Regions from separate parts of the Pseudarthrobacter sp. SORGH_AS 212 genome, predicted to be linked through region 1. Evidence: riboswitches for the same ligand, from Rfam matches in the RefSeq annotation. Region 1 holds a riboswitch; each other region holds the start of a gene.

Region 1 (10,115 bases):
CCGTCGAGGTGGACTTCGCGGCGGGCGAGGTCGATCAGGACGCCGGAGGGGCGGGGCTCCTGCGGCTGCTGGGGCCGGGGTGCCTCGGTGCGCTGCCGGGCGTTGACGGTGGGGTCGCCGAAGGTGGAACGGACGACGTCGAGCGCGGAACCGGGGGTGCCGGCAGGGGCAACGGCCACGGCGGCGTAGCTTTCGGCGCCGGTCACCAGGGACTGGGCGTAGGCCCGGATTTCCTGGGCAAGCTTGGCGATGGAGGTGCCGGCAGCTGCAGCGGTTTCCTCATCAATGCCCATGTACAGCACAAATCCGCGGGCCACGTTCTCGTTGGGAACCGGCCGGACGGCGTTAGGCCCGGCCACCACGGGGGTGGGGGCGGTGATGGGCGCCGCGGTCTCGGTGGGCTGCACCGCCCGGAGCTGGCCGTAGGAGTTGGGGTTGTAGCCCTGCGGTGCGTAGCCCTGCGCCGGGAAGCTGTTTCCGGACGTCGGAGCAAGCGAGGGGCGGGGGCCGAAACCGGGGCGGAGGCCAGACGGCTGGCCGGCCTTGGCGGCGTTACGGACGGAGATGTGGACGTATCCGGATGCAACTGACATGGAATGCTTACCTCAATGTGAATGGCCGCCATAGCGGCACTCGAATGCTGGGTTTCCCCGCACTGCGAATGGGGAGGGGCGCCCGACGCTGGGCTGGGGGCGAATGCCTAAGAACTTCGAAGGGTGTAGAAGGTCAGGCGTGCATTCGACAACAGCGCATGTCGGCAGCAGCTGATGTGCTGGGCCAATATTCTGCGGCTGCAGGTGCTGTTGAGTTCTTGTTCACATTGGAAGTGTGCAGCGTAACAATGGCAACGTGCAAGTAACAATGGGCAGAATCGTCCGCATCGTGAGACAAAGCAGCGGAATGTGCGACAGATCACGATTCTGGGAAGGTCAAATAATAACGTTTGTTATCCGAGAATGATCCCTCAGATAGTTATTTGATTGAACTATCTTCGGTGGATACGCAATCTATCGAATCACGCTGAATTTCAATCGCTTGACATAGAATCGACCCACCGGAGGGTCCTCACTGTCCAATTCATTGCCGGCTGCTAGCCGTCTTTTTGGCCCCCGACTACCTGAGCGAAGCCACCGCGGCGGCGTCTCACATTGCGACGGCCGGTCAGTTGGTGGTTGTCCCCGCACCCGGAGCTGCTGCCGTACCGGACGCCGTCGCAAGCAGTATGGTCTTGGCTGTGTAGCCGTCCGACGACTTGAGCGCGGTAACGCGGACGGTTGACCCGGACGTGACTTCCGAGATGCCCAGTGTGCCACCCGTGCTGCCGCTGCCCCGTTGCCGGATGCCCTCCGATACCTGCACATCCGCTCCGACGGCGTAGATTCGCGAAAACCCGTCCTCGCTCTTGACGGTTAGCCAGTCCGACGAAACGTCCGTGACGGTGCCCGTCTGGGAAGCCATGGTCACGTAGGAAGAATCCTGCAGGATCACATATTCGGAGTGTATTGCGGCGTTCAGCCCTGCCAGCCCTATGCCGAGACCGCCGGGGCCGCCCATGGCTCCGCCGTTCATGCCGCCAATGCCGTCCGGGGCTGTCATTCCGGACTGGCCGCCGGGCGCGAACTGGCCGCCGGGGTCCGCCTGCCCGTTGGTCCCGCTGGCGCCGCCGGCATCCTGGGTATTGTCCGCGGCTGCCACGGAGCTGTTTCCGGCGGCATAGGCCCCCGCACCAGCTGCTGCGGCCACCGCCACCACGACTCCGCCAATGATCAGCCCCTTCCTGGCTGCCCTGCCCCGGTTATCCAAAGTCCGGCCGTCCAAAGCCCGGCCGTCCAAAGCCCCGCTGTCCAAAGCCCGGGGCGGACCCTCTGCCGGGTACGGCTGCGGTGCGACCCACCCTGCCGGCTGTTCCTGCCGCTGGTCCGTGTCCGCCGTCGTACTCCCCCATCCAGCGGGCTGGCCGCTCCCGGGAGCGGCCCAATCCTGGGACGGCCTGCTCTCCGCGATGCGGGGAGGTGCCCAACCGGAAGGTGCCCGCGGGCTGTCGGGGTTGCCGGCAAAGACTTCCCACTGGCTTTGCGGGCGGGCCTGCCCCTCGGCTGCGGTGCCGGCCTGATGCGGCTGTCCGCCCTGGGCCGGTTCGTCCGGGACGGCACGGTTGTTCTGCTGGTCCATTGACTGCTCCTCGGGAAGGGAACCTGGCGGTCGCCTCTGCTGATGTTCCATCAGCGTCAGCCGCGTTCCTGTGCCCGGACTGTGCAGCGGGGCAGTGCTGACTGTGACATTTGGACCTTGGCGCCGACGCTGCCACACCCGCTGCGACGCCCAGCTGGCTAGGCTGGGATTCACAGCTGGGGCACAGGTAGCCCAAAGCCCGCCTATATCGAAGGATCGGAGAGTTGTCCCATGGCCACCTCGCACTCCATGACCAACAACCTCCCCAAGCTCTCCCATCCGGACGGCTCCCCCATCCGCGCCCTGGTGGTGGATGACGAACCCAGCCTTTCCGAGCTGATGAGCATGGGCCTGCGGATGGCCGGGTGGTCCGTGGCAGTGGCAGCGGACGGGCCCGAGGCGGTGAAGCTGGCCAAGGACTTCCGCCCCGACGTCCTGGTGCTGGATGTAATGCTGCCAGGGTTCGACGGCGTGGAGCTGCTGGGCAGGATCCGCGCCTTCGCGCCGGAGGTGCCCGCCCTCTTCCTGACCGCGAAGGACGCAGTCCAGGACCGCATCGTCGGCCTGGCCGCCGGCGGTGACGACTATGTCACCAAACCGTTCAGCATGGAGGAAGTCATCCTCCGCCTGCACCGGCTGGTCCAGCGCTCAGGCGTCGCAGCCATGGACACCGCCGAATTGGTAGTCGGCGACCTGGTGCTCAACGTCGACACCCGGGAAGTCACCCGCGCCGGGGATGATGTGCAGCTGACGGCCACCCAGTTCGAGCTGCTCCGCTACCTCATGGAAAACCCCAAGCGCGTCATCAGCAAGGCCCAGATCCTTGACCGGGTGTGGGACTACGATTTCGGCGGCCAAGCCAACATTGTGGAGCTCTACATCTCCTACCTCCGCAAAAAGATCGACGCCGTCCATCCGCCCATGATCCACACCGTCCGCGGGGCCGGCTACGTCATCAAGCCGGCGGAGTAGCTCGCCATGGCCGCTTCAGAAGCTACCTACGCCCGGAGTTGGCTCAGGCCGGCAACCTGGCACCTGCGCACCCGCCTGATTGCCCTGGCCATGGCCCTGCTTATCGCCATCTGCGGTGCCGTTGGCATCGTGAGCTACGCATCGATGGACGCCTTCCTGACCCGGCAGCTTGATGACCAGCTCAGCCAGGCCGCAAACCTTGCCGACAATCCGGGCCGCCCGCCGTTTGGCGGTTTCAACGGACGGGACCCCCTGGACGCCCGGGGCCAAAGAATCGGCACCGTCAACGCGAGCATCCGCAACGGCCAGGTGAGTTCCGGCGGCTTCCTCGCCTCTGACACCACCCGCCAACCCTTGTCCACGGAGGACAAGGAGACGCTCCTCGCGCTCGATGCCAACTCCCGGCCAGTGGACCGTTCGATGTCCAGCGGTGATTACCGGCTGATCGCGGTCCAGACAAACTCCGGCGATGTCCTGGTCACGGGACTCCCCCTGGCTACCAAGGAAAGTACCCTCAGGTCCCTGGTGTGGACCTTCGTGTTCGTGTCGTTGGGCGGCCTGCTGCTGATCGGCCTCGTGGGGACGGTACTGATCCGCCGCACCATGAAACCCCTGGAACAGCTTTCCGAGGTTGCCACCCGGGTGTCTGAGCTGCCCCTGGACGCCGGTGAGGTGGCGCTCGCCGTGCGGGTGCCGCCGTCGAACTCCAACCCGGGCACCGAAGTGGGCAGTGTGGGGCATGCACTGAACCTCATGCTGGACAACGTAGCCAGCGCCCTGGAAGCCCGGCAGAAGAGCGAAACCAAGGTGCGCCAATTCGTGGCGGACGCCTCGCACGAGCTCCGCACCCCGCTGACCGCCATCCGCGGCTACACCGAACTGATGCGGATGACGGAGGACTTCACTCCCGACGGACAGAAATCGCTGGCCCGGGTCCAAAGCCAGTCCGAGCGGATGACGGCCCTGGTGGAGGACCTGCTGCTCCTGGCGCGGCTGGATGAGGGCCAGCCGCTCAAGCTGGCCGAGGTGGACCTGACGCAGCTGGTGGTGGAAAGCGTCAGCGACGAGAAGGTCATGGCCCCGAGCCACACCTGGCGGCTGGATCTTCCTGCGGAGCCGGTGCTGGTCAACGGGGACGGCGCGCAGCTGCGGCAGGTACTCATGAACCTGCTGTCCAACGCCCGGAAACACACCCCTGCCGGAACCACCGTGGTGGCCGGCGTCGGTACGGCACCCGACGGCGCCGCCGTCGTGACGGTCACGGACGACGGCGGAGGCATTCCGGCTGACTTCGTGGACCACGTCTTTTCCCGCTTCGCCCGCGCAGACGCGGCCCGCAAGGGCAGCGGCGACCAGGCCGGCGCGGCCGTTGCCGAGGGCACCAGCGGGCTGGGCCTGTCCATTGTCCAATCCATCGTGGAAGCCCACGGAGGCCGGGTAACGGTCACATCACGGCCGGGGAAGACGGAGTTTGCGCTTCGCCTGCCCGCCGTGGCCTGAATTCGCCAAGGCGACGCGCCGTCGTCGTGACGTCTGTTACCTAAATGTGACTTAAGCGCCGCTCTCCTGTACCGTCGATAGGGTGCGGTTCCCGTTCGGGCCGCATATCCGGATGACGCCAAGCTCTGCCACTTCCCGGATTTCGCTTGAACTGAGGCAGAGGCGGGGGACCCACGTCCCGGGCAACGCAGTACTGCCCTTGGGGTTAAGCCAGCACGTGTATTTGCCGTGCGGCCGGATGCCCTCATCCGAACCCGACAGCTAACTCCGCAGGTGTGAGAGGCGAAACAAACATGTCTAAATTCACGGTAAAACCGCGCCCAAAATCGGCCCCGAGCCACAGCGCGCAGCCTGAAACCCGCAAGAAGTCTTCCTTCGGCAAGCGCGCCGCGGTGCTCGCAGTCTCCGCAGCCATGCTGGTGGGCGTAGGCGCCGCAGGCCAGGCCACGGACGGCTTTTCCGGCGTGGCAGCTACCGGCTCCGAGTCCCCCGCTGCCACCGATTCCCAGATGAGCATCGAGAAGAGCGAAATCCGGTCTAACCCGGCTGCGTCGGCGCCCGCCGAACTCAAGGTGCAGCCCCAGGAGGCGGCACCGGCGCCCGCACCCGCTGCGGAACCTGCCCCGGCCGCAGCGCCCGCCCCGGCTCCTGCACCGGAACCGGCACCTGCTCCCGCACCGGAGCCTGCTCCCGCTCCCGAGCCTGCTCCCGTCGTCGCCGTCAACGATCCTGCCGGCGCACAGGCCTACGCGTCCGGCCAGCTGGCCAGCTACGGATGGGCGCAGGACCAGATGCAGTGCCTGGTCACCCTGTGGACTAAGGAATCCGACTGGACCACCACCGCCACCAACGCCAGCAGCGGCGCTTACGGCATCGTGCAGTCCCTCCCCGCCGAAAAAATGGCGAGCGCCGGCCCCGACTACCTGACCAACTACCGCACCCAGATCAACTGGGGCCTGAACTACATCAAGGAGCGCTACCAGTCCCCGTGTGGCGCCCTGAACTTCCACCTGGGCAACAACTGGTACTAAAAACCTTCACACGCTGAGGCCCTTTCGACCGGCCGCCGCCGAACCCTACCGGTTCAGCGGCGGCCGTCGTCGTATCTGCTTCATGCCGCGAGGCACCAATTACCCCGTGCGTTAGGTAGCAATTTTTGGGATTGGCCCTAACGGCCACCGAGCGGTTTGGGGCTGGGACGTGCCGTTACCGTCCCGGAATGTACTGGACGGCCCAGCGGTTGCCGTCCGGGTCCGCGAAGTACACGAAGTGCCCCCAGTCCTGAACGTCCACATCGCTGACCTCCACCCCATTGTTCTTCAGGTGGTCATGGGCGGCTTGGATGTCACTGACCACCAGCTGCAGGTTGGAGCCGGTGCCCGGAGGAGCGTCAGTGAGGCCTTCCCCGATGCAGATGGAACACGCTGAACCGGGCGGGGTCAGCTGCACGAAGCGGATGGATTCCGACGGGCGTTCGTCGAAGTCGGCGTTGAAACCCACTTTATTAACGTAGAAATCCTTGGCGCGGTCCACATCGGACACGGGGACAAACACGAGTTCAAGTTTCCAGTCCATTGCCACAGGCTACGGCCGGGGACTTGTGCGCGGAAGGCTTGAACCTCAGCCGGCGATGCCGTACAGCCGGTCTCCCGCATCTCCAAGGCCGGGCACGATGTAGGACTTTTCGTTCAGCTTCTCGTCAATCGACGCAAGGACGATGTGCACGTTTGCCTCGCCCAGTTCCTCCTCCAGCTTGGCCAAGCCCTCCGGGGCCGCCAGCAGGCAGATGCACGTGACGTCCGACGCCCCGCGCTTGAACAGGAACTTGATGGCCTCGCGCAGGGTTCCGCCGGTGGCCAGCATGGGATCCAGAACGAAGACCTGCCGGCCGGTAAGGTCCTCAGGCAGGCGCTCGGCGTAGGTGATGATGTCCAGGGTTTCCTCGTCCCGGGCCATGCCCAGGAAACCCACTTCTGCAGTGGGGACCAGCTTGGTCATGCCCTCCAGCATGCCGAGGCCGGCGCGCAGGATGGGGACCACCAGAGGGGTGGGCTTGGTGAAGGCCGTGCCCACCGTGGTGCTGACCGGAGTCTCGATAGTGACCGGTTCGGTGCGGACCTCGCGCGTGGCCTCGTACGCCAGCAGCGTCACCAGTTCCTCCGTCAGCTGCCGGAACACGGGCGAAGGGGTGTTCTTATCCCGGAGGACAGTGAGCTTATGGGCGACCAGCGGGTGGTCCACAACGAGAGTGCGCATTGCTCAAAACTATCATCCGGCGCTGTCCCTGCCGGAGTCCGTCGTTCCCCGCTCCGGGTGCCGTGCGCGGCCGGCGTGGTGGGTCCCGCCGTCGTGGTCCATTCCGCCTGGGTGAGTCCCGCCGTCGTGGTCCATTCCGCCTGGGTGAGTCCCGCCGTCGTGGTCCATTCCGCCTGGGTGAGTCCCGCCGTCGTGGTCCGCTCCGCGGCCATGCGCCCCGCCGTCGTGGTGCATGGCGTCTGACACAGCGTCACGCACCACGGGATGCTCAAACGTAGGCGCCGGACCGGCATGTTCCCGGCGTCGAATCAGGTGGAACATACGGTGGGCCAAGATGACGAACCCCACCCAGGCCAGGCCCAGCGTCCAGCCGGCAATAACATCGGTCAACCAGTGGTGGCCCAGGAAAACCCTGCTCAGGCCCATGGACATAATGAAGACGGTACCCGCGGTGATGGCCGTGATGCGGACGCTGAGGACCTGGAACTGCAGGCAGATGATGTACACCAGCACGCCGATCACCACTGTGGTGTTAAGGGTGTGCCCGCTGGGAAACGACGGTGAGTCTTCGTAGGGCGGAACAGCTTCGGAGTGGTCCGGCCGGGTCCGGCCCACCAGCCGCTTGCCCAAGGTGGTGGCCGCGGTGGAAACCGCGGCTGCACCGCCCACAAGGAGGAGCGGGCGCCACGACCTGCTGAGGAAGGTCAGCCACGCGGTGAGGAGCGTGGCGAGGATGGGCATGCCGATGCCGCCGCCAATGTTGGTGAAGCCCGTGACGAATGCATCAAGTCCGGGATTGCGCAGTGACTGGGCGTAGTCCAGGGCGGGGATATCAAGGCTCGCCAGGCCCTCGTCATCCACCACGTCCGAATACACTTCGGCACCCAGGAGGGCCATGGCGACAATCAGGGTTCCGCCCACCGCCATGGTCAGCCACAAGGCGGCATACGGTTTGATCCAACGGTCCACGCGGTCCCGAACGGTACTCACGGCGCCTCCCCGGCATTCAGTACGCAGGCTTACTATCCCCCGAAACTATCATTGAGCCATGGTCTCCGCATCGAACAGTTACGACGAGTGGATGGGCCTCGCCCTGGCGGAGGCCCGCGCGGCGCTCGCTACCGGCGATGTCCCCATTGGCGCCGTGGTGCTGGGGCCCGACGGCGAGGTGCTGGGTTCCGGACGGAACCAGCGGGAAGAGCTTGGGGACCCCACCGCCCATGCCGAGGTTGTGGCCATCCGCCAGGCTGCTGAGCGGCTGCGGGAACTGGCACGGCTCGCCGGCGGCCCGGACGACGGGTGGCGGTTGTCCGACTGCACGCTGGTGGTCACGCTGGAACCGTGCGCGATGTGTGCCGGCGCGATCGTCCTGGCCCGGATCCCCCGGGTGGTGTTCGGCGCCTGGGACGCGAAGGCGGGCGCCGCGGGGTCCGTGTTCGACATTCTCCGAGAGCGGCGGCTCAACCACTGGGTGGAGGTCTACCCGGGCATCCGGGAAGGCGAGAGCTCCGTGCTGCTGCGCGACTTCTTCGCGGATCACCGGACACGGTTGTAGCCGCACCGCTTCGGCTGGTGACCGGAGCCTAATCAGGCTTGGCCTGTTCCCGCTTTACCCGGCGCCTGTCAGCGCACGCACGACGTTCTCGGCCGTCTCCTCCCACCCGTGCAGGAGGCCGCGTGCTTCCAGGGCCCGGCTGCGCCATTCCTGCTGCAAAGCATGGTCCTCCAGCCATCGCCGAAGGGCCGTGCCGAGAACGGCTGCGTCCGCTTCGCCCCCATGGGGAAGCGCAAGCGCCTCGCCCGGAAGGCGCGTGCCGGCGTCGGCATCCTTCAGCCCGGCCAGGTCCAGCGCTTCGACCGCACCGGTCCCCTGCCGGACCACCACGGGAACGCCGCGGGCCAGCGATTCGGTGACCACCATGCCAAACGCTTCTTCCCGCGAGACGAGAAGGCTCAGGTCCGCCCGGTTCCATTCCGCCTCAAGCGCATCCCCCGCCAACTCCCCCGCTAGCTGCACTCTTCCCGCCAGTCCGCTGCGGGCGATGGCTTCTTCCACCTGCCTGGCGTAGGCCGGATCTGCCTGCTCCGATCCCACCAGCGATGCTGTCCACTCCAGGTCCTGGACGCCTTCGAGTGCGGCCACGGTGAGGAGTTGGTCCTTGTTGGGCAGCAGCGCCGCCACGGCGAGGAGGTGTGGAGGCCGGGAGCCTGTGGCGGGCGGGACCGGATCGGCTCCCGGAAGGGCGACCCGGGCATTGGGAAGGCCGCGCTCCTTCAGGATGGCGGCCGCACTGCTGCTGGTGCAGATGACACCCGACGCCGCACGGAGCGCCCTTGCTTCTTTCTGCAACGCTTCCCGGCCGGAAGTTTCCGGGACGGGCATATGCACCAGGACGAAAGTTCGCCGGCCCGCCTTGGCCGCGAATTCGAGCTCGTCCGGGGCGCCGACGGCGACGAGCCCGTCCACCAGCACCACGGCTGACTGTTGCTCTTGCCCTGATTCCCATGTGCCAAGAATGCTGCCGAACCGGCGTCGTTCCTTGGCGGAAGCGTGGGGCCAGTTCCCTTCGACCGGGAGCACGCATACTTCCCAGCCCAGGCTCTGCATTCCCTCTGCCAGCCTGGCGTTGTAGACGTTACCGCCCGAGCTGTGGCGAATGTTGGCGGGGACCAGCAACCGCACCACGGGCATGGGTCAGGCTTTGAGGTCCAGCGAGAACGTTGCCCAGGCATCCGGATTCTCGCGGAGGGTGACGTCGATCCCGTCCAGGTGGCGGCCGTCGTCGTCATCGCTGATTTTCTCCGCCACGGCCTGGGCAATGTACTGGGCGAGGGCCTCGGTGGTGCTGAGCTTGCCCTCGAAGTCCGGGTGCTCGTCCAGGTTCTTGTAATTCAGTCCGTCAAGGACCTCCTCGATGACGGTTCCGGCGGCGCCGATATCCAGGACGATCGCGTTGTCATTCAGGGCACGACGGCGGAACGCCACCTCCGCGACGAACGTTGCACCGTGCAGGCCCTGGGCAGGTCCGAACGCCTCACGCGGCAAGCTGTGGGCAATCATGAAGTGGCGGCGGACGGTCAGGCTGAACATGGATTACCTCTGGCTCTGTTTGGTGGAGTCGGTCTGGTGTGGTTAATCAGTGGGCGTGGCGTGTACCGGCTGCCGGGTTGTTCAGGCCGGTCTTCCGGGCTGGCGGGCAACGTCCTGCGGGTAT
Region 2 (10,115 bases), 260 kb from region 1:
CCATTCCGCCAGATAACGGAATTCGCCTCGGCCAGCGGCATCGGCCAGAAGGCCGGCATCGCGCTAGCCGCCACCGGCCTGGTGCTCACCGTGACCGTTCCCGTCACCAGTCCCGTCATGGCCACTGACGCCAGCGGAACCGGTGCTGTTGCAGCCTCGTCGGTGACGCCGCAGCCCGCGATTTCCGCGGAAGCTGGCGCCCAGATCGACTTCAGCCGCTCCGCCGTCGTGACCCAGGCGGACCCTGACGGCAAGCTCAAGCAGCTGCTCAGCGCCCAGTCCGCAGGATCGGTCTCCCGGGCTGCATCCGCCGGTAGCCTCGGGGCTCCGCTGGCCACCATGGCCACGGCATCGCCGTTCGGCTACCGCGTCAGCCCCATCACCGGCGGCACCGGCGATTTCCACCGCGGGCAGGACTATGTTGCCCAGTGCGGAACCTCTGTGATGGCTGCCGCCACCGGAACCGTGACCTTTGTGGGCTGGCACCAGTACGGCGGCGGCAACAGGGTGGTGGTGGACCACGGCAACGGCCTGGAGACCACCTACAACCACCTGTCGTCGTTCAACGTCACCGAGGGCCAAACCGTCTCCCGTGGTGACGTCATTGCCCTCAGCGGGACCACAGGCGCCTCCACTGGCTGCCATCTCCATTTTGAAGTCCAGGTCAACGGCGAGGTCGTTGACCCCACCGGCTGGCTCTAGCCAAATGATGGCGGACTCTCGAATGGCTGTAACCCGCCGTGACCTGAATGTGACATTCAAACAAAACTGCTGTACCGTCTAACTCGCGTCAACTTTTCCGAAGTTGACGCTCTTGAGTGGATTGCCTAACTCTGCCACCGCTCAAGGTCCGTTCGCATTTCATCGTCTGGCAGGGGCGGGGGAACCAATTTTGGCCTTCTTGTTTCGAAGGCCTTGGGGTTAAGTCACGAAAGCTTCCTTGGAAGCGGTGTGGCCGGGTGACTCCCATCCGAATCCGACAGCTCACCTCGCAGGCATTGGGAGAGGCTACCTTCGTGTCTTCACGCCATAATGCTGCGCGCCACCGTGCGCAAACGGTTCGTACCAACCCTTTGGGCGCCGTGTCCAAGGCTGTTAGTGCCAATGCCGGGACTGTGGGTCGCCAGGCTGCTGTAGTTGCAGCCGCTTCCGGCCTCGTCCTGGGTATGGGCCTGCCGGCCGTCGCGGATACCACCGCGGGCGTCTCGGCATCCACCGAGTCGGGTTCGGCCCAGACCGCCCTTGCCGTCACCGCGGCACCTACCGCCACTGTTTCCTTCGAGCGCCCGGTCATCAAGACCACCGCCGCTCCGAAGCCGGAGCCGGTACGCACCCAGTCCACAGCTTCAGCAGCACGGGATGCCGGCAATGCCGTCACCGCAGCCGCTGACTCAACCGAAGCTGCTTCCGAGAAGCTCGCGGAGACTGTTTCCTCCGCTGCCACTTCGGGCATCGCAGCTATCGCGTACACCGGCATTGGCCACCCGTACGTGTGGGGCGGCACCACCCCCAACGGCTGGGACTGCTCCGGATTCACCCAGTGGGTCTACGCCCAGGCCGGCATCAGCATCCCGCGCGTCAACGCCTGGAACGCCATGAAGCCCACCTCCACTCCCCAGCCTGGCGACCTCGTCATGCAGAACGGCGGCGCACACGTTGGCATCTACGTCGGCAACGGCATGATGGTCAGCGCGCTCAACCCGTCCCAGGGCACCCTCCTGCACGCGGTTGCCGCTACCGGAACCTCCTCGTTCTACACCATGAACTAGTTCCCGGGGCCACAGGCCCCAGGAACTTTTTCTTTGCCCCCGCTTTTCGCTAAATCACACATCCCCGTTCGGGACGTGCCGGCGTACCCCCAAGATGCCGGCGCGTCCATAACCCCCGTGTTGCCTACAGGCCCGGGGACAACGAAAGAGAGAACTGATGACGACTCGTGCTACCGCACGGCATCGCGCCGAAGTCACCAAGACCAACTCAATCGCCATCATCGCCAAGGCTGTCGGCGGCAACGCCGGCGGCGTTGGGCGCCAGGCAGCGGTTATCGCCGCAGCCTCGGGCTTGGTCCTGACCAGCGGCATCGCCGCAAACGCAGCTGACACCAACATCCAGCGCGACTCCGCTCCTGCATCCGCCTTTGAAGTTGGATCAGCCGTTGAAGCCCCGATCTCCGCGGCGTCCACCATCAACATCTCCTTCGAGAAGCCGGCCGTCAGCACCAGCCCGGCTCCGGTGGTTGAGGCAGAGCCCGAGGTCGAGGTCCAGGAAGCCGCTCCGGCTCCGGCTGCCGAGGCCGCCACCGCCCAGACGGCTGCAGCGCCGAAGGTCACCGCTACAGTCACGGCGCAGCCAGCGTCTGCACCCCAGGCGTCTGCCAGCGGCAAGGGCGCAGCAATCCTTTCCGCAGCCTACGCCCAGCTCGGCGTCAACCAGGACTGCACGATGCTCGTCACCAACTCACTGGCTGCCGTGGGCATCAACTTCCACGACTGGCCCGCCGGTTACCTTTCCCTTGGCCGCACCGTCAGCGCTGCCGAGGCCCAGCCCGGCGACCTGATCTACTACGCCGACGGCGGCGCCGGCATGGCCCATATCGCTGTCTACGCAGGCAACGGCCAGGCTGTGCACGGCGGCTACAACGGCAACCAGACCGTGGTCTTCAGCGCCAACGTCGGTTCCGGACCGGTCTTCATCCGCGTCAACTGATCCCCCCGCGAGGGCTGGCCGGTACGGCCGCCCCTCGGAGTGAAAGGACCCCTGCCCACGCGGCCGGGGTCCTTTGCCGTTCACGGGCGGTGCGCCGCGGCGGCCGTTCCTGACGGTAGGGTGTGCCGTGATTAGCTGATCCTGCATTTCTTTGTTTACTCTTGTGGTGTCGATCCATAGCCCGGACATGCCGAGGGCAGCCGGCCCTCGAGCCCCTGACGGGTGCGGCCGTGAAGAGGTACGTGCATGCGCACTCTCGTTCTGAATGCTGGATATGAACCGCTGGCGGTTATTACTTTCCGCCGGGCGCTGGTGCTTGTGCTCACGGGCAAGGCAAGCGTGGTTGCCGAGGGCGAGGATCCCGTGGTGGGTCCGCAGGAAATCCTGGGCCGCCCCTCCGTGATTCTCCTCAACCGCTACATCCGGCCCAGATACAACCATGCCACAGCCGTCAGCCGGCGCGGCGTCCTGAGACGCGATGGGCACAAGTGCGCTTACTGCGGAAAAGCGGCGCACACGATCGACCATGTGCACCCCAAGTCACGGGGAGGGGCGGACTCCTGGGAGAACCTGGTGGCAGCCTGCCTGCGCTGCAACAACGTTAAGGGCGACCACACGCCCGCTGAAATGGGCTGGAAGCTGCGATTCGAGCCGGCACCGCCGCACGGCACCATCTGGCAGATCAAGGAACTGGAAAAGCCCACGCCGGCGTGGGACCCGTTCCTCCTGCCGGAGCGGGCCGCGTAAGGTGCGCTGTTTGTCTGGCCGGTCCTGACGTGTTGCCTGCGCCGGCCGCCTGGCTTGACCGCCTGACCGCCTGACCTGCCGAGTGCCTGGACTGTCCGAAGGGCGTCCGGCACTGGCTACGCTTGGACCATGCAAGACGACGTGCCGGCCTTTGATGCCCTCATCCTGGCGGGAGGCCGATCCTCGCGGCTGGGCGGCGTCCCGAAACAGGGGCTGCTGTTTCGCGGCACCACCCTCCTTGGCCGGGCCCTGGCTGCGGCTGAGGGAGCCCGGGCCACCGTGATTGTCGGCCCGGATCCCGGACCTTTGCCTCCCGGAGTGCTCACGTGCCGTGAAGAGCCGGAGTTCGCCGGCCCCGCAGCGGCCATCGCCACGGGCCTGGATGTCCTGGACCGGGCGGGGGCCGGCGCTCCGCACACCCTCGTCCTGGCCTGTGACATGCCCCTGGTTTCCGGGGCTGTGCGGACCCTCCTGCATGAGTTGTCCACGGGGCTTGGCGCGGGGTCTTATGTGGCCTTTGCCGCGGACGAAAACGGTGCGGGGCGGATGCAGCCGCTGGCCGGAATTTATAGCACGGACATGCTAAAAAAGTCCGCCCGTGGGATGGCTGCCGCAGGCCGGTTGGTCGACGGATCAGTCCGCTCACTCCTTGCTAGTCTGGACGTGCAGCTTGTCGCCGTTCCGGCCGCTTACACGGCAGATGTGGACACGTGGGACGATGCCGCCGCACTGGGGATTGCCGCCGGCAGCCCGGACGTGGAGGACGTGGACGGGGCCGGGCGCGGCCGCAGTTAACTTTGGAGGCACGTGGTGAAGAGCCAGGACGAAACACTGGAGGAGTGGTGCAGGTCGCTGCTCCAGGCCTACGAGCTTGAAGATGTCCAGGTGGACATCAATGCCATCCTTTCCCTTGCCGGTGTGGCGGCGCATTCAGTGGTCCGTCCCGCCGCCCCGCTGACCACCTTCATCGCCGGATTCGCCGCGGGCCTGGCCTCGCACTCCGGCAGCTCGACGGATGCCGCGGCCATGGAAAAGGCTCTCGCCGTCGCCCGCACGCTGGCTGCCGACTATGACGCTGAAGCCGCCGGGGCTCCCGGCGAATGACAGAAGCACCCGGGCAGGAAGCAGCATCCCCCGCAGGGCACGACCACAGCCACGGAAACCCGCGGGAACAACTGCAGGAACAACCGCAGGAGCAGAACGACGAAGGCCAGGCCGGAACCGGCCAGGACCAGGGCCACGGCCACCATCACCTGGCTCACACATGGGCGGAAGCACGCCAGGCCGCCTTTGACGCCGCAACGCCCATCCCGCCCGGCCCGGTGCCGCTGGACCAGGCCCAGGCCCGCAGGTTGGAGCAGGACATCATTGCGCTCCAGGACATGCCGCACTACGCTTCCTCGGCCATGGACGGCTGGGCAGTCAACGGTTCCGGGCCATGGATCCCCGTGGAAGCCGGAGCCCGGCTGGCGCCGCACCAGGCCAGCCCGATCGTTACCGGCGGACTCATCCCGCCAGGTGGCAAGGGGATCCTTCGCAGCGAAAGTGCCGTCCTCGCCGAGGACGAGGACGGGCTTCCCGTCCTTGAAGCGGGTGGAACCGCCCGTCCCGGTGAACCGCGAAACGGCCAGCACGTGCGAAAAGCCGGCGAGGAAGCACATGAAGGGGACACCCTTGTCCCGGCGGGGGTGACCCTGAATCCGGCGCACCTGGCACTCGCCGCACTTGCCGGATACGACGAGCTTCAGGTCCAGGGCAAACCCCTCGTACGCCTGCTGCTGACCGGGTCCGAGGTGGTGGTGCAAGGCCTGCCTGCCCCGGGGAAGGTCCGGGACACATTCGGTCATCAGTTGCCGGCCGTCGTCGGCATGCTCGGCGGTATACCGGGCGGGCAGCAGCGCATCGGCGACTCCTACGGGGAATGGCTTGCGGCCCTTGAGGACGTGGTCCCGGACGGCCCTGGCGCACCCGGGCTCCCCGCCGACGTCGTCATTACCACCGGGGGAACGGGCCGCTCCGGCACGGATCATCTCCGCCGCGCCGTTGCCGAACTGGGCGGCCGCCTGGTGGTTGACGGGGTGGCCATGCGGCCCGGGCACCCGGTGGTGCTGGCCGAACTCCCCGACGGCCGGTTCGTCCTGGGCCTGCCCGGCAATCCGCTCGCCGCCATGATGGCGCTCTTTACCGTGGGCGCGCCCCTGTTGGCCGCCCTGGGGCACGGAAGCTTGCCGGAGGTGCAGGAGGTGGCCTCCGGTACCCTCATAGACCCGGATCCGGGACGCACGCGCCTCATGCCGTTCCGGCTTCTGTACGGGATGGCGTCGCCGGCCCAGCACACCGGCCCGGGCATGATGCGCGGGCTTGCCGCGGCCGACGGCGTCATGGTGGTTCCGCCGCACGGCGTGCAGTTGGGAGAGCCGGTACCGGCGTTCGCGCTGCCGTGGGGCCCGCCCATTCCAGCCCCGGCGGATCCTGCCAAGGCCAAACCGCGCAGCAGCAGGACATCCCGGACGGCGGCGAAGGCCGGCCCCGCCGGGCCAGTGGACTGGAGTGCCCTTCTCGGCTGAGCCGGGGGCTGGCCGGGCAGGCACACTGCAGTGCGATGATGGAGACATGAACAGGCAGGACGGTCCATGGGACGCGTGACGCAGCGCCGCAAGGTGCATAAGTATGTCCTGGACGGCTCGCCGAAGGCGCTGGAGTTTCCGGTCCGCTACCGCGAGGATGTCCTGGCAGTGGAGGAACCGCTGGAAATCCGGCTGGGTAGCCTCTCCTATTCAGTCACCATGCGGACCCCTGGCGACGACTTCGACCTGGTAGCCGGCTTCCTGGTATCCGAGGGTGTGATCTGGACCCCGGACCAGCTGGTATCCCTTCGCTTCTGCGCCGGCGAGGACGAAAACGGTGTCCAGACGTTCAACGTGGTGGAGGCCCAGCTGCGCCCGGACGTCCCCCTGCCGGAGACGGGACGGAACGTCTACACGTCCAGCTCCTGCGGCATCTGCGGGACGGACTCCATCGAAGCTGTCCGGAAGTCCTCGCACCACAGCCCCGCGGCGGACCCCCTCACAATCGACGCGCACGTGCTGGCAGCCCTCCCCGCCCTGCTCCGGAAGTCGCAGCGCCTCTTCGACGATACCGGCGGGGTGCACGCTGCCGGGCTGTTCCGGATTGAGGACGACGGCGGCGTGCAGTTGCTGTGCCTTCGCGAGGACGTGGGACGGCACAACGCGGTGGACAAGGTGGTGGGCTGGGCCCTGCGCGAAGGACTCCTGCCACTGCGCGGCACCGTCCTCCAGGTGTCCGGCCGGGCATCATTCGAGCTGGTTCAGAAGGCGGCCCAGGCGGGGATCCCGGTGTTGGCTGCCGTCAGCGCTCCGTCTAGCCTGGCCGTGGAGCTCGCGGAGGCCAGCGGCCTGACGCTTGCCGGTTTCAGCCGGGGGACCAGCCTTAATGTCTACGCCGGGGACGCCAGGATCAGCAGTCCGGCAGTTGCCTCCGCGCCCGCCTGACGCTCCACCAACTCCCTTCGGCGCCTGCCGCGAGGGGGTTGGTTTGAGGGCTAGCAGCGGGTAGATTTGTCCATCGAATGGACACGATGATCCAATTTTTTCAAGCGCTAAAGAGGGCCCACATTGCATGACGACCGCAGGATCACGGAAGTCCGACTCACCAGGTTTGTGCGTGAGCGTATCGACCCTGCTGTCTACAGCCGGACCGTGCCCCTGGCCCTGGGCAGCTGGGACGTACCGGATGAGCCCGTAGCCGCCCTCGAGGCGATGCGGCAGCAGTTCCAGCCCCTCGAGCACGGGACGGCATGGGGCAAACCGTGGAGCACCAAGTGGCTCCGGCTGCAGGGGGACGTACCCGAGTCGTGGGGCACCGGCCCGGACACGACGGTCGAAGTGGTGGTTGACCTCGGCTTCACCGTCCAAACCCCCGGTTTCCAATGCGAGGGTATTGCCTGGCGGCCGGACGGCACCATCATCAAGGCCGTCTCGCCCCGTAACCGGTACATCCCGCTCAAGCTCCTGGGCACCGGCATGTCGGTGGACTTCTACGTGGAGGCAGCGGCCAACCCGGACCTCGCGCAGGACTGGACCTTTGCGGCCACTCCCTACGGTGACAAGTCCACTGCCGGAACGGCCCCGCATTACCGGCTGGGAACTATCGCCATCGCCGAACTCAACCAGACCGTCTGGGAACTGCAGCAGGACGTCTGGACGCTGTCGGGCCTGATGGAACAGCTGCCCCTGGAACTCCCGCGGCGGCACGAAATCCTCCGGGCCCTGGAACGGATGATGGACGTCATGGATCCGGACGATGTCGCCGGGACCGCGGCGGCCGGCCGGGAGGCTCTGGCCGGGGTGCTGGCCCAGCCCGCCTACGCTTCCGCCCACCAGCTGGTGGCCACCGGCCACGCGCACATCGACTCGGCCTGGCTGTGGCCGGTACGCGAAACCGTCCGGAAGTGCGCCAGGACCTTCTCCAACGTGGTGGCCCTGATGGACGAGAACCCGGACTTCGTGTTTTCGTGTTCCTCCGCCCAGCAGCTCTCCTGGATCAAGGAGTCATATCCGGAACTGTTCAGCAGGATCCGGGAGAAGGTCCGCGCCGGGCAGTTCGTTCCGGTGGGCGGCATGTGGGTGGAGTCTGACACCAACATGCCCGGCGGCGAAGCGATGGCGCGGCAGTTCATTGAGGGAAAATCGTTCTTCCTGTCCGAGTTCGGCGTCGAGTGCCGGGAGGCGTGGCTGCCGGACTCATTCGGTTATTCCGCCGCCCTGCCGCAGATCGTGAAGTCCGCGGGAAGCCGCTGGTTCCTGACACAGAAGATCTCCTGGAACCAGACCAACCGGATGCCGCACCACACCTTCAACTGGGAAGGCATCGACGGTACCCGGCTGTTTACGCACTTCCCCCCGGTGGACACCTACAACGCCGAGCTCAGCGGCCGCGAGCTTGCGCACGCGGAACGCAACTACAGGGATCACGGCCGGGGCACCGTTTCCCTGGTGCCGTTCGGTTACGGCGACGGCGGCGGCGGACCCACCCGGGAAATGCTCAGTGCCGCCGCCCGCACCGCAGATCTGGAAGGCTCACCCAGGGTTAGGATCGGACCCGCTGAGAGCTTCTTCCGGCAGGCCGAAGAGGAATATGCGGCCTTGCCCGTGTGGGTGGGGGAGATGTACCTCGAGCTGCACCGCGGCACCTACACCAGCCAGGCGCGCACGAAGAAGGGCAACCGGCGCAGCGAGCACCTGCTCCGGGAAGCCGAGCTGTGGTGTGCCACTGCCGCCGTCCGCACCGACGGCGCCTTCGAGTACCCGGCAGCTGAGCTGAAGCGGCTTTGGCAGCTGGTCCTGCTGCAGCAGTTCCATGACATCCTTCCTGGCAGCTCCATTGCCTGGGTACACCAGGACGCCGAGCGCAATTACCAAGCCATCGAGGCCGCCCTGGAAGGCATCATCAGCCAGGCCGCCGCGGCAGCGCTGGGAACAGGGGAACGGACATTCCTGCTCAACGCCGCCCCGCATGCCCGGAACGGAGTTCCGGCGATGGCCGCCGCCGAACCGTCGGACCGGGGCGGAACAGTCCGGGCCAGCAGCGGGGATGGCGGATTCGTCCTGGACAACGGCGTGATCCGGGCGGTCCTGGACGCGGACGGCCTGGTGGCATCCCTGCAGGACTATGCCTCCGGCCGCGAAGCCATAGCACCGGGACAGCGCGGCAACCTGCTGGAGCTGCACCGGGATACCCCCAACGAGTGGGACGCCTGGGATATTGATGAGTTCTACCGGCGCAACGTCACTGCCTTGACCGGCGCGGAATCGATCCGGCTGGAGGAGGGGCCTTATGGCGCCACTGTTGTGGTGGAACGCCTGGCCGGAACCTCGCCGGTCACCCAGCGCATCACCCTCGCTCCGGGCAGTCCGTCCCTGGCCATCACCACATCGGTGGACTGGCAGGAACGGGAGAAACTGCTCAAGCTCGGGTTTGCCCTGGATGTCCGTGCCGACCGGTCGGCGTCGGAAACCCAGTTTGGACATGTCTTCCGGCCTACCCACACGAACACGTCCTGGGAAGCTGCGAAGTTTGAGATCTGCGCGCACCGCTGGATCCACGTGGGGGAGCCCGGCTACGGTGTCGCAGTTTCCAACTCGTCCACCTACGGCCACGACGTCGCCAGGAACATCAGGGAGGCCGACGGCGGCACCACCACCACTGTGCGCCTCTCGCTGTTGCGGGCGCCCAAGTTCCCGGACCCTACGGCCGACCGCGGCCGGCACGAGCTGACCGTTACCGTCCGACCAGGTGCAGATATCGGGGCCGCGGTGGAGGAGGGGTACCGGACCAACCTTGTGCCCCGGTTGGTCACGGGGGCCGATCCGGTTGAGCCACTGGTCTCGGTGGGCACGCCGGGCCTGGTTGTTGAAGCGGTCAAGCTTGCCGAAGACGGCTCGGGCGACGTCGTGGTCCGCCTGTATGAGTCGCTGGGGCAGCGCACTGCCGGGCGCATCACGGCGAATTTCCCCGTGCGTGATGTTGTGGTGACGGACCTGCTGGAGCGGCCCACCGAGGCTCCCGGCGTGTCCGCGGCTGAGGGCGGTGCGGAACTGCAGCTCCGGCCGTTCCAGCTGGTGACCCTGCGCTTCGTGCGG
Region 3 (10,115 bases), 2.8 Mb from region 1:
GGCTGCTGTGCCTGCACCGGAAGTCCCGGGGCGCCACCGGCAGCCGGGTATCCGGGGTACGGCGCTCCCGGTCCCCGGGCCGGCGGGCCGGTATGGCGGCCGAGGCCCATTGCCCCGAAAACCAGCAGCGGAACACCGATCACCAGGGCAATGGCGCCGCCCACCAGCAGGCCCGAGGCGGCCGGCCGGATCAGTTCAGACCGCGCCCCGGCCTGCAGTGTTGCTGCCACGCCCTGGCTGGCATCGGCGTTCATCAGGACAATCGACCAGTTGCCGGCCGCCAGGTCCCACGTGAGTTCCTGTTCGCCGGGGCCGGTTGCGGACGCGGCCCAGAACGTCTGCTGGGCGGGTGCTGAGGGGACGGCGGTCCCCGGTATGTCACGGTATTCGGCACGGAACGGCTGCATTTCGACGTCGAGCAGTTCCGAGTGGTACACGCCGGACAGGTACTTCTCGACGTCGGCCCGGGACGCGATTCCGATGAAGATGTCCTTGGCCGGGTCCACCGGGGCGGCCCGCAGCCGCAGGGTCCCCAGATCGAAGGGGAGGCGGGGCGGAACACCTTCGCCGATGGCGTCGAGCCGGGGCGATGTCAGCGCGTGGGATGCGACGGACAGCCGCGCCGAGCCGGAGGTGAGGAAGCCGTCACCCTGCGCGGACCCCACGGCCATGGCTACGGCGCCTCCGGCGAGCGCTGTGAGGCCCACCAGAGAAAGGAGGATCCCCAGGATGAGCATGATGATTGCTGCGGTTTTTCTCATGGTGTCGCCCCTGGAACGGATGGTGCGGACAATGTGGATGGCGGAATCCGGCGCCCTGCCTGGCCGGCTTCCGTTCTTGGTCAGACCTTGTTCTTGCCGGCCTGGATCCGGGTGATGACAGTGGGGCACGGAAGGTGCTTAAGCACACCGTGGGCAGTGGAACCCAGCAGCAGACGCTTGATGCCGCCGCGGCCGCGGCTTCCCACTACCAGCATCCTTGCTCCGCTTGCCGCGTGGACCAGGGCGTCAACAGGGTCCCGTTCTGTTTCCAGAACCCGGCGCACCTTCAGGCCGGGGTAGTCCTCCTCGAGCCCAGCCACCGTCTCGGAGAGGACCACCCGTTCTTCTTCGGAGACCATCTCGGCCAGGCTGTCCGGGGCCAGCCCCGCGTCCGTTACGGGGTCGGGCATCCTGACGGCATAGACAACTGTGAGCTCATCACCCTCCCGGTCGGCCTCCGCCGCCGCAAAAGCGACGGCCTGCGTAGCCTCCTGGGAGCCGTCGATTCCCACCACCACGCCGGACCGTCCGGCAAGGTCCTGCGTCCCGACGACGGCTACCGGTACCTTGGCTGAGGCCGCTACCTGCAATGCCCGGTCTGCCAGGGTTCCGCCGAGGTGTCCGGAGCCGGAACCGATCACCAGCATCGACGCCTTGCCCGAGTATTTGGCCAGCGAGCCGCCCACGCTTCCGGTCAGGAGCCGTGTGGTGACCGGGGTCGGTGTTGCTCCCCGGACGCGCCCTGCAGCAGTTTTCAGCAGTTGGTCCCCTGCCTCTTCCAGTACACCGAACCAGGGGTACGGTTCGGCTACCCAACGGTCGTCCACAACGTGGAGGACCGCCAGGGGAACCCCGGATTTTTCGGCCCGGTGCGCGGCCCACAGCACCGCCGCCCGGCTCTGTGCCGAGTCGTTGGTGGCAACGGCAATCGGTTTACGTGATGTCATGGCCGGCTTCCTGGTCTTTCGTGTGGAGTTTTGGGCGGACTCGGGAGGCGGTGGCCGCCCCAGCATGGCGCAGCGGCAGCGCGTCTCCCTGCTTACAAGAGTGGCCGCCGGACTCCTGCCATCTGTAGGGCCGAAAGTCACGGCTGTCGAGGGGACAGTTCCACACCGCGGGGGTGGTCAGTATGCTTACTATTGTCTGGCGGTACCGATCTACGCTGCATCAGACCGGGTGCAGCCCCAAGGAAAGGCGTGACCATGAGTGAACAGAACCTCCCGGAGGATGGCCTGGAAGTCGTTGACGAAAATGACGTGCTGCTCGATGAAACACCGGGAAGCGCAGCGTCACAGGAGCTTGATCCCGTACACGGGGAACCGGACAACTATCCCGGCGCCGCCGAAAACAATCCGGACCGCTGGCAGGAAGACCCGCTGCTCCAGGAAGAAGCTGCCCCGGGAGGGGAACAGGACTTCCTGAGCGACCAGGCCCTGCGCGACGAATCCGCCGAGGCGCGCTACGAATCCGGCGATGAACAGGTGCCGCCGGATTCACCCACCCTCGGTCAGGCAGCAGCGGACGTCGACTTCGGCGAGGATCCCACTGGCTTGGAGGCCGATGCCAGTGACGACGCTGAGAACTTCGGCGGGTCGCCGCTGAGCGAATTCGACCCCAACGATCTTGAGCGTTAGGCACGGCCAACGGCGCTGGTGCTGAAAGGCGGGGATATGAAAACCAATGAACTCCTGCAGGATGCCTTCGTGCGCATCAGCGATGCCGTGACGGAGACGATCGATGGCCTGGATGAAGAAGCCCTGCACCATCGGCCGGCGGCCACCGGCAACCCCATCGCCTGGCTTATCTGGCACCTGGCACGGGTGGAGGACGCGCAGGTTGCCGCCGCTGCCGGACTGGAGCAGGTGTGGACACACGCGGGTTTTGCTGACCGCTTCGGCCTTCCGCTGACGGACCGCGACACCGGCTACGGGCACACCAGCAAGCAGGTGGAGTCGGTCCGCGCCACGGCCAGTCTACTGGGGGACTACTACGGCGCCGTCCACCGGCAGACCATGCAGGTCCTCGGGGAACTGGCAGACCAGGACCTTGACCGGACCGTTGACACCAACTGGGACCCTCCGGTCACCCTCGGCGTCCGGCTGGTCAGTACCCTCGCCGACTGCCTGCAGCACGCGGGCCAGGCGGCCTATGCGAAAGGCCTGGCGGCCGCCGGCCATGGCAGCGGCCGTGCGTGAACTGGTGGTCCTGGGCACCGCATCGCAGGTGCCCACCCGTACCCGGAACCACAATGGGTACCTGCTTCGCTGGGACGGGGAGGGGCTGCTCTTCGATCCGGGTGAGGGGACGCAGCGCCAGATGATCCACGCCGGAGTTTCGGCAACGCAGATCACCAGGATCTGCCTCACCCACGTCCACGGCGACCACTGCTTCGGACTCCCCGGCGTGCTGTCGCGGATGGTGCTGGACGGCGTCAACCATCCGGTCCACCTGCACTACCCGGCCTCGGGGGACGGTGTGGTGCGGGCGCTGGTATCCGTCAGCACTCCCGGCCTTGACCTGAGGCTCCATCCCCACGGCGCCGCCGGTGAGGTGACGGACGGCCTCCACGTCCGGCCGCTCAAGCACCGAATCGAAACATACGGGTATCGCCTCACCGAGCCCGAGGGCCGCACGTTTCTGCCCGACCGCCTTGCGGCAGCGGGCATCGCCGGGCCGGACGTCGGCCGCCTCCGGCGCGAAGGTACCATTGCCGGCGTCGGCCTGGCCGACGTCAGCGTTCCGCGCCCCGGGCAGCGCTTCGCGTTCGTCATGGACACCGCCCCGTGCGACGGTGCCGAAGACCTTGCAGACGGCGCCGACCTCCTGGTTGCCGAGTCCACCTTCAGCGACGACGACTGCGGGCTGGCGGAGGAATACCGCCACCTCACCGCCGGGCAGGCGGGCGATTTGGCGGGGCATGGGAGCGCCCGGACGCTGGTCCTCACGCATTTCTCATCCCGGTACGGCAACGACGTCACCCTCATGGTCCGGCAGGCGTCCGCCCGCGCCAAGGGTGCCATTGTCATCGCCGCCGACGACCTCCAGCGCATCCGCCTTCCGAACCGCCGCGGGGAGCCTGTAACGGCCGCCGCGGAGATAGGGTTAAAACCATGACCGCTGCAGCACAATCAACTGTTGCCCTGGGTGGCCGCTTCGCCCGCGAACTCAACGAACTGGCGGTGCCCTGGGAGGCGGAGGAAGCTCCGGACCCCAAACTCCTGGTGCTCAACGAACCGCTCGCCGGAGAACTGGGGCTCGACCCTGGGTACCTGGGCTCGGAAGAGGGAGTGCGGTTCCTGCTGGGCAACCACGTGCCGGAAGGTGCCACACCCGTGGCCCAGGCCTACGCCGGGCACCAGTTCGGCGGCTACTCGCCCCTCCTCGGTGACGGCCGTGCGCTGCTGCTGGGTGAGCTGGAAGATGGCCGCGGACGGTTGAGGGACCTGCACCTGAAAGGCTCCGGCCGCACGCCGTTCGCGCGCGCCGGTGACGGCCGTGCGGTCGTGGGGCCCATGCTGCGCGAATACGTGGTCAGCGAGGCCATGCACGCCCTCGGCATCCCTACCACCCGCTCCCTTGCCGTCGTAGCTACCGGACGGCAGGTACGCCGGGATGACATGCTGCCCGGCGCCGTGCTGGCCCGGGTGGCCGGCAGCCACCTTCGGGTGGGCAGTTTCCAGTATGCGCGGGCCACCGAAAACCCGGAGCTCCTGCGCCGGCTGGCGGACCACGCCATCAGCCGTCACTATCCGGATGCTGCTGCGGCGGACAACCCATACCTCGCCCTCTATGGGGCGGTGGTGGCGGCACAGGCCTCGCTCGTGGCGCAGTGGATGCTGGTGGGGTTCGTCCACGGTGTGATGAATACAGACAACATGACCATCTCCGGGGAAACGATCGATTATGGCCCCTGTGCCTTCATCGACGCGTTCAACCCGGCCGCCGTGTACAGCTCCATCGACGTCGGTGGCCGGTATGCGTACGCCAACCAGCCGGTCATGGCCGAATGGAACCTTGCCCGCCTGGCCGAAGCCATGCTGCCGCTAATTGACGAAGACCAGGAGGCGGCGGTTCCGGTGGCCGTGGAGGCGCTGGGTGGATTCCGGCGGCAGTACAGTGCGGCGTGGTTCGGCGGCATGGCCACCAAGCTGGGCCTTGCGGCGGGGAAGCCGGGGACGGCAGCAGACGAGGAGGTCTCGGACCTGGTGGACGGGGTTACCGGCATCCTCAAGGACGGCCCCGTGGACTACACGCTCTTCTTCAGGAACCTGGCCAAGGCCGCCCGGGGTGACAGCCGGCCTGTCCGCGGCATGGTCATGGACCTGGCCGCGTACGATGCCTGGGCTGAACGCTGGCAGGAGCTGGGGCCGGACGCCGGGCTGATGGACCGCACCAATCCCGCGTACATTCCGCGGAACCACCTCGTCGAAGAGGCGCTGGCCGCGGCTACGGTCGGGGACCTGGAGCCACTGCACCGGCTGCTGGAAGCGGTGGCGGCGCCGTACAGCGAACGCCCCGGCCTGGAGCGGTACGCCGAGGGCGCCCCGGAGGACTTCGGGACGTACATGACCTTCTGCGGCACCTGAACAAGGAAGGGCAGCAAAAAGGGCGGTAGCCGGGGTCTCCCGGCTACCGCCCTTTTGCAGCTCTATGCGCTGAAAGCTACGTGCTCAGCAGGCTATGCGACCCGTACGTACGAGGCTGCACCAACCCAGCTGACGGAGTGCACCTGGGTCTGGCTGCCGTTGACCCCGCCGCTGACCATCTGGCCGTCACCGGCGTACACGCCGACGTGGCCTGCCGAGATGACGAGGTCACCCGGGGCGGGTGCGCCCACTACGGTGCCGTACTGGTAGAACTGGCCGGGAGCCAGGTCACCGACCGACTTGCCGACGGCGCGCAGGGCCTTCTCCACCATGGCGGTGCAGTCCTGGGTGACGCCCACCTGGCCGTACGCGTTGGCCAGGATGGCAGCGCCGGTGCCCGAGCCGGTGGCCGCAGGCGTTGCAGAGGCGTAACCGAGGTTCATGCCGGTGTTGGCGGGAGCGGCGCTTGCGGTCTGGACAGGTGCCGCGGCCGGAGCAACGGCCGGAGCGGCCGGTGCTGCGTAGCCGGCGCCGGGGATCGCAATCTGGTCACCCGGGTAGATGATCGAGGAAACGTCGAGGCCGTTGGCTGCCAGGACGTCGTTGAGGCCAACCCCGTAAGCGGACGCAATGGCGCCGAGGGTGTCGCCGGAAGCAACCGTGTGGACGTTGCCGGCAGCCGCGGCGGGTGCAGCCGCTACGGGTGCGGCAGGTGCCGAGTATGCCTGGACATTATTGGTTTCGGTGCTGTCCGGGCCGGTCACACCTGCATGTGCCGGAGCTCCGACGCCGAACGCAATGCCCGATGCTGCGGCTACCGCCAGTGCCGGGCGTCCGAAGGTCCGGGCCTGGGCCTTGGCCGTCACGGCCAGGCCCTGCAGCGCGATGGAGCCGGCCGGAGTAGCGCGGTGACGGGCGGTGGTGAAATTTTTTGACACGGTTGATCGCCTCTCCCATGCCTGCGGGGTGAGCTGTCGGGTTCGGGCTGGAGATGCCCGGCCGGTAGCGCACTTCGTCAGGGACGGAAGGCGATATCGACTTAACCCCAAGGCTTCGGTGAAGCCGCGGAAACTTGGTTCCCCCGTCCCTGCCAGCTGGAAAGCGATTGAATCCCGGTTCAGCGGCAGGGCTCGGCAAGCTGAGGGGAATGTCCCGTTTGGGAGGGACACGTGTATGACCATAACCCGGCGTACACCGGATTGTCACATTTGGATAACATGCGAGGCAGTCCTCTCGGATGAAGGCCTCCTCCGCGGGGCCTTCCGGAACGCCGCGGTGACCTCGGATGATGCGCGGGTCCTAGCCGTTGTGGCATGCCAACGTAACAAAGTCATAAAGTTGCGCACGCAACAGCCCGCCGGCTGCCACTTTCAGGACACCTTCCCGCGCTCCGGCGGTAACGGTGAGGGGCAGCAGGGTTCCCACTTTGTCTTCCGCGACGGCGTGCGGATCGCACCGGGCGGGACGCACCCGCAGGGCCAGGACCGTTTCGGGTTCCCCAGGCCGGACCGTTACGTCCCGCGGCCACGGCTCAACCCCGTCCTCCGCCAGCAGGGGCGTGCCGCCCACGCTGTGCAGCGTGAGGGACGGCGTCCCGGCGGGGGCCATCTGCCGTGGGCTGATGCGGAGGCGGACGACGGCGGTGCGGCCGTCCGCCGCCACCTCAAGGTGCTGGTCCAGGGCCAGCCCGGCCACCTTCGCGGCGTCCGCGGCCAGGCAGAGCTCGGAATTGTTGCGCGGCAGCACGCCGAAGGGATCCGGGGCCGGGAGGGTCAGTGCTGCCGGTTGCCGTCCGGCCGTAGCGACGGAAACCGTGGCGCTGGCCTGCGACGATGCCGTTGCCGGCTCGGCACAGGCCGGAGGTGGGAGCTGTGCGGGCACGCTCTTGGGTTGGTGCGGCGGAAGCTCCAGGCTGCCCGCCGGTGGCGTCCACTCGATGTCCCCGTCGAACAGCGGGGAACTGACGCGCGCCACGTCCACAGCCACGGGACTGTCCGTGGTGTTGGTGAGCTGGAGCAGGATGGCGTGCTGCCCGTACTGGTCGCGGGACTGGTTTAGCTCGATGGTGACCGGTCCGGGCGCCGCGGAAGCGGGGGACGCCGCCGGGGCGGGCTGCTGTGGTGTGCAGGCCGAACCTGCCAGCACTGCTGCGGTCAGCAACGGCAGCAAGCAGCGCGGGGTTGCCGGTTTTGCTGTCCGTCCGGGGGCAGGGGTCCGGCGGGCTGGTGTGGTGCTTGGTGTGCTGGCGCCGGCCATGGGCACAGTCTAGGGCCGCGGCGTGCCTTCCGTCTCTGCTGGATAACGATCCGCAGCAGCAAGCCCTCAACCTGTGGTTGAGGGCGGTAGGCTACGGGACTATGCCCCTGTCCGTTACCAAACTGAAGTCTCCGGTGCTCGGGGGACTTCTGGTGTTTGCACTGCTGGGACCGGCAGCCCTTGCGCCGGCGTCGGCCTCGGAGCGCGCGCCGGAGGGGTACCCCTCCTGGGAGGACGTCCGGAAGGCCAGGGAATCTGAAGCGGGCACAGCGGCGGAAATCACCCGGATCGGCAGCCTCCTCGCCGTTTTGCAGGCGGATTCAGAAGCGCTCGGTGGGGCGGCCGTTGCCGCTGCGGCGGATTTCGCCGCTGCCGAGGCGGCACTCACTGCAGCCAACAGCCGGGTCGATGCGTTGGCTGCGCAGTCAGCAGCAGCCAACGGGGAACTCCGGCAGCACCGCAGGGAAATCGGAGCCCTTTGCCGTGCAGTCGTACAAGACGGGTGCAACCACGGCCGGATTCTTCATGGCCCTGGACGCCCTTGAGTCCGGCAGCGTCCACGGACTCAACATGGTGGAGCTGGTTGGCGCGAAGACAGCCGGCCTGGTGGACCGGGCGGCGTCGGCCGCAAGAGTGGCATCGTCCCTGGGCGAGCAGGAGAATGCCGCACGGTCCGAGCGGGAAAACCTGTCCAGGGAGGCCGGAGCCAGGCTTGCCGGGGCCAGGTCGGCCCAGGATGCGGTGGCCCGCCACATCACTGAAGAGCAGCAGCACGGCGGCCAGCTCACGGCCCAGCTGGCCTCGCTCAAGGGAACAACCGCGTCCGTGGAGGGGGAGTTCCGGCAGGGACAGGCCGCCCTCGCCGCATATGAGGCCTCGCAGTCAGCAAAGCGGGCCGCTGCACAGGAACAGGCGCAACGGGAGTCGGTCCGGGCAGCGAAGGCCGCAGCAGACGCCCGCGTGGAGGGACCACGGCCCGCGCCCGCGGGCCCGCCGGGACCCGTCGACCCCGCTCCGGTGAACCCCGCACCGGCGGCCCCGGCCCCGGCCCCCGGACAGCCGGTCCGGCCGGTGCCGCCGCCCGTCGTCGTACCTTCTGTTCCCGGTGGTGCTGTCAACGATCCTGCCGGAGCGAAGAGCTACGCCGCCGGACGCCTGGGCGCCTACGGCTGGGGCCAGGACCAGTTCCTGTGCCTGGCGCAGCTATGGACCAAGGAGTCGAACTGGCAGACCACGGCCACCAACCCCTACTCGGGCGCCTATGGGATCCCCCAGGCATTGCCGCCGGGGAAGTATGCAAGCGCCGGCAGTGACTGGCTGACCAGTTACCGGACCCAGGTTGAGTGGGGGCTGGGTTACATCCGCGACAGGTACGGCTCGCCCTGCGGCGCCTGGAGCCACTCAATGGCGAACAACTGGTACTGACGCAGGACTAGGCTTTTCCCATGGCTGACTACGAACGCTTCCGGCTGCTGCTCGAAGAGGAACGGCAGCTGAAACTGGCCCTGCTGCCGGCGTTGCGGGCGGACATCGCCGCAGCCAACTCCGCCCGCCAGGGAGCCAACGTGGACGACGAACACGATCCCGAGGGTGCCACCATCGCCTTCGAGCTGTCCCAGGCCTCGGCGCTGCTGAACCAGAGCTCAGCCGGCCTGGACCAGGTGGAAGCAGCCCTCGACCGGATCGCCGCCGGAACCTATGGCAGTTGCGCCGTATGCGGCAGGCCCATCGCCGAAGGCAGGCTCGAAGCCCGGCCCTGGACGCCGTACTGCATCGACCACGCAGCCGCGGGGCACTCGTGACCACCGGTTCGGACGCCGTCGCCGAGGCGGCCGGTTTCATCGACCGCACGCTGCAGAACGAGGGCGCGTGGTACCGCGCGGACGACGTCGGCAGCAGGTTTGGCGGCGCCCTGGGCTCCTACGGTTCATCAGTGGGTGCGGTCCGCGGAACCATCCGCGACGCCCTCCGCAAGTTCAAGGGCCTGGACCACGATGCCGTGGTCCAGCTTGCCTCGGCACTGTGGGGCCAGCCGAAACCGGGCGCCCGTCCGGTCTTCGAACGCCGCCAGGCGGCGGTGGTGCTGCTACAGTCGCGGGTGGCCCTGCTGCGGCACTCGGATCTGACCCGCGTTGAGGGTTTCCTCCGGTCCGCGCACGCAACGGAACTGGCCGATCCGCTCGTCACCGACGTTCTGCGCCCGCTCCTGGACAGGCTGGAGCACCGCAACCGGCAGCGCGCAGAAACCGTCCTGGCCCGATGGGGTGCCGACCCGGACGCCCACCTGCGGGCGGCAGCAGCAACACTGTCCCACCAAATAGGAGAATGACGATGGACGATCCCTTTAACCTTGAGCGTTTCGTTGCAGCCCAGGACGGCGGAACATACGACCAGGCGCTGGCCGAGCTCCAGCTCGGAAACAAGACTGGCCACTGGATGTGGTTCATCTTTCCCCAGATCGCAGGCCTGGGGCAGAGCGCAACATCCCGCAAATACGCCATTGACTCCCTGG

What was found. A riboswitch is a leader RNA that binds a small molecule or an ion and turns the genes downstream of it on or off. The one in region 1 is predicted to bind cyclic di-AMP.
Region 2: another riboswitch for cyclic di-AMP. It lies ahead of QE394_RS04570 (C40 family peptidase); the one in region 1 lies ahead of QE394_RS05825 (hypothetical protein).
Region 3: another riboswitch for cyclic di-AMP. It lies ahead of QE394_RS18665 (LysM peptidoglycan-binding domain-containing protein); the one in region 1 lies ahead of QE394_RS05825 (hypothetical protein).

Annotation. Positions count from the first base shown of each region.
Region 1 covers NZ_JAUTAA010000001.1:1,281,097-1,291,211, forward strand. The annotation lists gene QE394_RS05805 (winged helix-turn-helix domain-containing protein) at 1-593, opposite strand, end outside; gene QE394_RS05810 (hypothetical protein) at 1,162-2,172, opposite strand; gene QE394_RS05815 (response regulator transcription factor) at 2,404-3,144, shown strand; gene QE394_RS05820 (HAMP domain-containing sensor histidine kinase) at 3,151-4,644, shown strand; cyclic di-AMP (ydaO/yuaA leader) riboswitch at 4,778-4,935, shown strand; gene QE394_RS05825 (hypothetical protein) at 4,938-5,675, shown strand; gene QE394_RS05830 (glyoxalase superfamily protein) at 5,851-6,219, opposite strand; gene upp (uracil phosphoribosyltransferase) at 6,265-6,900, opposite strand; gene QE394_RS05840 (phosphatase PAP2 family protein) at 6,913-7,890, opposite strand; gene QE394_RS05845 (nucleoside deaminase) at 7,949-8,455, shown strand; gene QE394_RS05850 (glycosyltransferase family 4 protein) at 8,510-9,592, opposite strand; gene QE394_RS05855 (6-carboxytetrahydropterin synthase) at 9,596-9,991, opposite strand; gene QE394_RS05860 (zinc-binding alcohol dehydrogenase) at 10,073-10,115, opposite strand, start outside.
Region 2 covers NZ_JAUTAA010000001.1:1,020,376-1,030,490, reverse strand. The annotation lists gene QE394_RS04575 (M23 family metallopeptidase) at 1-702, shown strand, start outside; cyclic di-AMP (ydaO/yuaA leader) riboswitch at 815-1,012, shown strand; gene QE394_RS04570 (C40 family peptidase) at 1,083-1,769, shown strand; gene QE394_RS04565 (NlpC/P60 family protein) at 1,927-2,706, shown strand; gene QE394_RS04560 (HNH endonuclease) at 2,953-3,453, shown strand; gene QE394_RS04555 (NTP transferase domain-containing protein) at 3,583-4,248, shown strand; gene QE394_RS04550 (DUF6457 domain-containing protein) at 4,261-4,557, shown strand; gene QE394_RS04545 (molybdopterin-binding protein) at 4,554-6,020, shown strand; gene fdhD (formate dehydrogenase accessory sulfurtransferase FdhD) at 6,087-6,965, shown strand; gene QE394_RS04535 (glycoside hydrolase family 38 C-terminal domain-containing protein) at 7,089-10,115, shown strand, end outside.
Region 3 covers NZ_JAUTAA010000001.1:4,060,191-4,070,305, forward strand. The annotation lists gene QE394_RS18635 (DUF4389 domain-containing protein) at 1-761, opposite strand, end outside; gene QE394_RS18640 (universal stress protein) at 842-1,708, opposite strand; gene QE394_RS18645 (hypothetical protein) at 1,964-2,395, shown strand; gene QE394_RS18650 (DUF664 domain-containing protein) at 2,432-2,956, shown strand; gene QE394_RS18655 (ribonuclease Z) at 2,949-3,875, shown strand; gene QE394_RS18660 (protein adenylyltransferase SelO) at 3,872-5,347, shown strand; gene QE394_RS18665 (LysM peptidoglycan-binding domain-containing protein) at 5,440-6,285, opposite strand; cyclic di-AMP (ydaO/yuaA leader) riboswitch at 6,289-6,461, opposite strand; gene QE394_RS18670 (hypothetical protein) at 6,647-7,603, opposite strand; gene QE394_RS18675 (hypothetical protein) at 7,705-8,148, shown strand; gene QE394_RS18680 (lytic transglycosylase domain-containing protein) at 8,087-9,028, shown strand; gene QE394_RS18685 (TraR/DksA C4-type zinc finger protein) at 9,049-9,405, shown strand; gene QE394_RS18690 (DNA alkylation repair protein) at 9,402-9,932, shown strand; gene QE394_RS18695 (DUF1810 domain-containing protein) at 9,935-10,115, shown strand, end outside.